DNA from 3 places in the Bacillus sp. SRL337 genome. Region 1 is predicted to be linked to each of the others. Evidence: predicted binding sites of a transcription regulator. Region 1 holds the regulator's gene; each other region holds the start of a gene.
The links. Region 1 encodes Rex, which represses fermentation and respiration genes when NADH is low (regulators of the CRP and FNR family bind a similar motif). Its sites were predicted from a motif close to TTGTGAAATATTTCACAA; they were not measured.

Region 1 (2,265 bases):
TTACCTTTCTTTCTCTATCCAGCAAGCCCGGACTAATGAAAGCCCACAGTTGGAAAAGAATGAGCGGGGATGTGAGGATCAAAGAAATGAACACCATCATCTCCAGATAGATTTTCAATGGATCTGTCAGTCTGAAAGCATTCATGGTCAGTTCCTTCGCTTCATCCGCATGCTGCAGATATCTGATCAGCGGTTCAGCAAGAAAGAAACTGCCTATAAACGCCAACAAGAAGAAAACGACTACAAACATGAGTCGTTTCCGGAGTTCTCCTATATGTTCGTAAACTGTCATTTCATTATGACTCATAGCGTTCAATCCTTACATTTTACTTAGCATCTTTATTTTTATTATCATCGTCGTCATCTGCTAAGCCTTTTGTTGCGTTTTTAAATTCACGCAAAGTATTTCCTGCTGCTTTACCCAATTCCGGCAATTTCTTCGGTCCGAAAATTAATAGAGCAACAATTGCGATCAATATGAGGCTACCTGGTCCTAGTGGCATAACGCTCACCTCCTTGTTCTATCATAACTTATCGGCTTTGCTTTTGCTATTATGTTCTATTTTCTTCTTGTGACATTTCGGTGTCATCTTCAGAATAATTTTTCAAGAAATAGACCAGCGACTGGAGCTCTACAGCCAAATCAATATGATGGATTCTGATCTGCTCCGGGGCAGTCAGCCTGGCAGGGGTGAAGTTCAAGATGCCCTTGATATTTGCCTGTACCAGCCTGTCGGTGATATTCTGGGCAGCACCTGCCGGAACCGTCATGATAGCCACTTCGATTCCATTATCCTCAAGATGCTTCTCCATGTCATCCAGACTGTACACCGGTACATCCCCAATGACTGAACCAACCTTTTCCGGATCGACATCGAATGCCATTTCAATTTTTGTGTTATTATTTTTTATAAAGTTGTAGTGTAAAAAGGCTGTTCCAAGATTTCCGACACCTATCAGCACGACTTTTGTCAAAGCATCCTGGTCGAGCGTTTTGCTGAAGAAAGATAGCAGGTAGTTAACATTGTACCCATACCCCTTCTTTCCTAATGCACCAAAGTACGAAAAATCTCTCCTGATCGTTGCGGAGTCTACTTTTACCGCTTCACTCAGCTCTTTTGAGGAAACTCTCTGTTTTCCTGAAGAGTGTAAGTTTTTGATAAATCTATAGTATAACGGCAGCCGTTTAGCTGTCGCTTGTGGAATCTTTGTACTTTCCTGATTCATTGCTATTCCCCCACGTTAAATTCGCTTGAGCTTTTTTAGCTTACCTCTCACTCCATCTATACTGACAACGCTTCCAAATGAACATGCGAAATCATCCTTTTCATTTTGTGCTTGTTACAGCCATATGTCAATTCCATTTAATGGCATTCCTTGCATTCCCTCTGTTTCCGTCTCTATTATCATACACTATTTTGCATATCCTGTCTGTCTTGCACGTGGCTTCCGCTTCCGTCCTCATTGATTTTAAGATACACTATACTAATAGAACCTTGAATAACCCAGCATGTTTTCCGTACTCTTTTTCTAAGTCTTTTTTTCGCATAAATGGTTGCTTCCGGAAAAATTCCTAAAACCGGATGTAGAATTTTTTTAAATAGGTCCTTTGACTTTGCATTAAAGCGCTACAAAGTTTACGAAAGAGCCCTTCCCAAAAATTAGAGCCTACTATTTAGAGGTGAATAAATTGATATTATTACAAGTGAATCAAATCGTAAAATCCTTCGGGGCCGATGTGATTCTATCCAATATTAAACTTGAAATCCAAAACCGTGACCGCATTGCTCTTGTCGGGCGAAACGGTGCCGGTAAATCTACCTTATTAAAGATTATTTCCGGTCAGCTCTCCTATGATTCAGGAGAGATCATCAAACCTAAAGAAGTCTCCATCGGTTATCTCGCTCAGCATACCGGCCTGGAATCCGGCTTATCGATCTGGGAGGAGATGCTATCCGTTTTTGACGGCCTCCGTAAGATGGAACAAGACCTTCGGAAACTCGAACAGGAAATGGCTGATCCCTCCGTTTACGAGAATCAGGATAAGTATAATAGAATCCTGAAAGATTATGATACCATTCAGGTGAAATTCAAAGAATCCGGCGGTTATCAGTTTGAAGCCGATATCCGTTCTGTACTTCACGGCTTGAATTTTGCCGGATTTGACTATAATACGCCAATTTCAACTTTGAGCGGCGGACAAAAGACGCGTCTTGCCCTGGGGAAACTTTTACTGACCAAGCCTGATATCCTGATTCTGGACGA
Region 2 (2,265 bases), 2.0 Mb from region 1:
CCGTGAAATGGCCGCGTGTTGGAACCCTATTATAAAAAAGGTAGTAAGTACAAGTCCTAAGAGAACGCCATGAACCGTCAATACCTGATAGTAACCAATGTTCGCTGGAAGAGTAAATCTGCCTGACCGGACCAAAACCTGGAGCAATCCTGCCAGCCCCCCTAATGCCAGTGCGATAAAGGCCACATATATATGAGCCATTGCTAAACGCGCATCTTTCCAATCAACTTTAGCCAGCATCTTATTCCACCACCTTAATCATTGTTTTCATCGTATGGTGACCGACTCCGCAGTACTCATTGCATAAAACGAGGTATTCACCTGCTTTATCAAATGTTGTAACATATTCACTGATAAATCCTGGTTCAAGCATCATATTAATGTTGGTTCCTGCCACTTCAAATCCGTGCACGACATCTTTTGTAGTCGCGATAATTTTTACGCGGGAATTTAAAGGAATCTTTATTTCTTCTCCCGAGAAGTAATAAAAGGCAGAGCCAACGACCACCAGCTCGTAATCCCATTCCCTGCCTTCAACTTTTTTCAAGCCGGGTTCACTGAATGGAGCAATTTGATCGACCTGCTCCGGATCGATATACGCTTGAGCGCTTGGAGGGGTATGACCTGAATGAAATGCGCTGATACCCAAAATAAATAAGAAAATAATAAGAGAGCCAGTACCTAGAGCAAGCCACCATTTTTCGTAACGGTGCATATGCATAACAATCTTCTCCTTCCACTTAGAAACGGTCTATGAAAATATAAAAAACTCCAAACCAGCTGAAAATAAGAAATATCCCAAGAATCAATACGGCAGTCAACGTGCCTTTCAATGAGGAATACTCCTCATGCTTTCCTTTTGGGTTATGGTTCAACTGCGGGTTTGCCATGCCGGTCACTCCTTTCATGAGTTACATGATCTTGTTACCTATGATAGGGATGAACAGAATAAAAATCTGTGATAAATGTCACACCTTTAATGGTTATTTGTGAAGAATGTGTGAAGATGAAGGTCTCCCGAAAACCCTTTTTGACGAATGATTTTATGATAAAACAATTTATTGTTCGGGTTAATTGAAAAAAAGGGTTGAATTCTTAGAATGAACTGATATACTAGTAATTAAATTCATATCACTTACTCATATAATCGCGGGAATATGGCCCGCAAGTTTCTACCGGATGACCGTAAATTGTCTGACTATGAGTGAGCAATGAACGGAATGGTTTCCACTCTGTTTTTCTTTGGTTTTTTAAAAAGGCTCAAAGGCATTGTCTCACTCATGTTGTGAGTGTGATGCCCTTGAGCCTTTTTTATGGAGGAAAGGGCAGAAGGAGGAGATTGGAAATGAAAATGTTAGAAATGAAGATCACCCAAGAAGGCAGCGTGCTATCTGATTCAGTTCTGAAAGTCGATTCCTTCTTGAACCATCAGGTTGATCCTGTATTGATGAAAGAGATAGGTGAGGAGTTTGCCAGCCGTTTTGCTGGAGAAGGCATTACCAAGGTGGTCACACTTGAATCTTCCGGAATAGCACCGGCAGTGATGGCTGCCCTGATACTTAATGTTCCCCTTGTATTTGCCAGAAAGCGCAAATCCCTTACCTTACAGGAGGGGTTGCTGACTGCCGAGGTTTACTCATTCACAAAACAAGAGACCAATACCATTACCATTTCTGAAAAATATATAAAAGAAGATGACACCGTGCTCATCATTGATGATTTTCTTGCCAACGGACAAGCTGCTGAAGGCTTGATTTCTATAGTTGAAAAGACTGGGGCTTCGGTTGCAGGGATAGGAATCGTGATAGAGAAAGCATTTCAGGACGGCGGTAAAATGTTGAGAGAAAAAGGTTACTGGGTTGAATCCCTTGCTAGGATTCAAACATTACAAAATGGCAGAGTTGAATTTTCAGAGGAGGTATTAGTATGAACCGGCTGAAATTATCATCACTGGCTATCCAGCATGTACTGGCCATGTATGCAGGAGCGGTCATAGTTCCTTTGATTGTCGGCGGTGCACTTGGACTGACAGGTGAGCAGTTAACGTATCTTGTATCGATTGATATCCTTATGTGCGGTGTCGCGACTATTTTACAAGTTTGGAAGAACCGTTTCTTCGGTATCGGCCTGCCTGTAGTATTGGGTTGTACATTTACTGCGGTTGGCCCGATGATAGCGATTGGTGGACAATTTGGAATACCTGCAATCTATGGGTCAATCTTGGTTTCAGGGTTATTTGTTATCCTGATAGCGGGTTATTTCGGA
Region 3 (2,265 bases), 520 kb from region 1:
GGCAAAAAGAAAAAGTTTCTAGAAAAGCAGCTGACGATCATCAATAAAGGAAACGAAACAAAAACCTATTCGTTAAAACCTGCTGAGTCCAGAACTCCCCTGCGCTGGGAACTGCCTTTAAGCTTCGACTTAAAGCCTGGTGAGGAAAAAATCGTAACAGTGCGGGCAATCGTAAAAAAACTCCCGGAAGAACATGCTCTGTGGGAAGGAAGGCTCTTACTTGAAGAAGGGAGCAATGAATATTCACTTCCCTATCTCATTGCAGCAGGTACACCGGATTACCCCCGGATCATGGGATTCGCTGCTGTCCCGGGTGATGCTCCCGATACGCTGCGATACGAAGCCTATCTGCCAGGCGGTGCGGAAGAGTTCACACTCGCGCTATATGATCAGGAAACCATGCAGCTGCTAACGATCCTGGAACAAAGACGCCAGGCTGGCCACGGAATGAACAGCAACCAAATAAAACTTCCTTCTTATATAAAAGGGAAGCCTTTCTACGCCGTCGCATTTGTAAGGGAAAGCGGTGAGGAGGATTATCAGAAGAACTTGATAGAATGGTACCGGTAATGGAAGTAGGCAATCTGCTTCCATTTTATTTGGGAAAGAAAAGAACTACTCTCCCTGGTGAGTGTGAGAACTTGTAGCACCTATGGGGAATCTATGCGATAACAGTTAATTATTTTTATGAAATTTTTTATCACTAAGGATCCTGGAACAGGCAATCCTCCGCTAAATCTTCCACCGAACAGCATAAGTGGAATTTTTTACAATCCAACTTATTCTTTAAAACATTCATCCTATTCCTATATAATGAAATAGTCACATGAATTCAGTGTTTTTTCACAAATTTGATGATTTTGTGAACAATTCAGGAACGCGTGGCAAGGTTGTGAACTTTTTCACTCTAACTCATTGACATCATTTCTACCCTATTGTATGCTTACAAAGGATATGAAATGATAGGGTTTTCACAACCATCACCATATTCAATAAGGTCTTTTATTCTAGCTTTGCCAGTGTAAAAGATTTACCGCAAATCCCCGGAAATGTAGGGATGCCTATGCGTCAACGTAATAGACGCCCGTTACAAGCCATGGCTTTATACACAGCCATTCTCTCGCAACTTGTCGGATCCATGCTGATTGGTATCTTCGGAGGAAGATGGCTCGACAGCTACCTGGATACCGCACCACTTTTTTTAGTAATCGGACTACTCCTTGGACTAGCAACAGGAATATATGCAATGCTCCGTACAGTCCGTACTTACTTTTCAGGAGACTAATATGCCGGAAATTCAACAGATGTTCATCAGACATCGCAAGTACATACTCTTCCTGCTCTCTATCTATGTTCTTGGCTGGGGATTCACAGACTATCAATCAGTCTTCCTCGGACTCATACTCGGGACTGGCATCAGCTTGTTCAATCACTGGGTCATGGTCAAAAGGACAGTCAGATTCGGGGATAAGGTCCTGGCAGGAGAAAAAGTTCGTTCTTTGGGAACGTTTTCACGCATGGCCGGCGCGGCTTTCGCAGTGATCGTTGCGATGGAATACCCGGACACATTTCATCTTCTGAGCGTTGTTATTGGATTAATGACATCCTATCTTGTCATTATGATAGATTATTTGATTCAGCAGCTTCAACTTCATAAATAGCGGGGAAGAGAGGTGAATTTCATTGCATCATGAAAATCCTACTGCTGAGTTTCTGGGACTAACCTTTAACTTGGCAAATGTATTAATGATCACAGTAGCAAGTGCGATAGTGTTCCTGCTTGCCGTTGTATCAACCCGGCGAATGGCCATGAAACCAACTGGTATTCAAAATTTCATGGAATGGATCATGGACTTCGTCAAAAATATCATCAAAAGCAATATGGACTGGAAAACCGGAGGAAGGTTCCATATCCTCGGTATAACATTGATTATGTACATCTTTGTATCTAACATGTTAGGTCTTCCATTCTCAGTGGTCATCGATCACGAACTCTGGTGGAAATCACCGACAGCTGATCCTACCATCGCATTAACGATGGCGGTGCTCGTTGTGGGTCTATCACACTATTACGGTGTGAGAATGAAAGGTTTCGGTGAATACGGAAAAGATTTCTTTAAACCTATGTGGTTCTTGTTCCCGCTGAAAGTTATTGAGGAATTTGCAAACACCCTCACATTGGGTCTTCGTCTTTACGGAAACATCTACGCTGGTGAGATCCTGCTTACATTACTGGCAGGAAGCCTAGCCACAGGCGTAGGCGGA

Region 2: the regulator Rex is predicted to act here: its motif matches at 957-974, upstream of AC4E8A_RS15090 (cytochrome c oxidase subunit 2A).
Region 3: the regulator Rex is predicted to act here: its motif matches at 891-908, upstream of AC4E8A_RS22195 (AtpZ/AtpI family protein).

The regions. Positions count from the first base shown of each region.
Region 1 is NZ_OZ481793.1:291,631-293,895, reverse strand. Features, by position in the region: gene tatC (twin-arginine translocase subunit TatC) at 1-307, opposite strand, end outside; gene AC4E8A_RS01570 (twin-arginine translocase TatA/TatE family subunit) at 327-503, opposite strand; gene AC4E8A_RS01565 (redox-sensing transcriptional repressor Rex) at 553-1,227, opposite strand; gene AC4E8A_RS01560 (ABC-F family ATP-binding cassette domain-containing protein) at 1,691-2,265, shown strand, end outside.
Region 2 is NZ_OZ481793.1:2,955,053-2,957,317, reverse strand. Features, by position in the region: gene AC4E8A_RS15100 (b(o/a)3-type cytochrome-c oxidase subunit 1) at 1-240, opposite strand, end outside; gene AC4E8A_RS15095 (cupredoxin domain-containing protein) at 242-721, opposite strand; gene AC4E8A_RS15090 (cytochrome c oxidase subunit 2A) at 741-890, opposite strand; purine riboswitch at 1,120-1,221, shown strand; gene AC4E8A_RS15085 (xanthine phosphoribosyltransferase) at 1,346-1,930, shown strand; gene AC4E8A_RS15080 (nucleobase:cation symporter-2 family protein) at 1,927-2,265, shown strand, end outside.
Region 3 is NZ_OZ481793.1:4,430,818-4,433,082, reverse strand. Features, by position in the region: gene AC4E8A_RS22200 (S8 family serine peptidase) at 1-570, shown strand, start outside; gene AC4E8A_RS22195 (AtpZ/AtpI family protein) at 1,064-1,285, shown strand; gene AC4E8A_RS22190 (ATP synthase subunit I) at 1,287-1,661, shown strand; gene atpB (F0F1 ATP synthase subunit A) at 1,684-2,265, shown strand, end outside.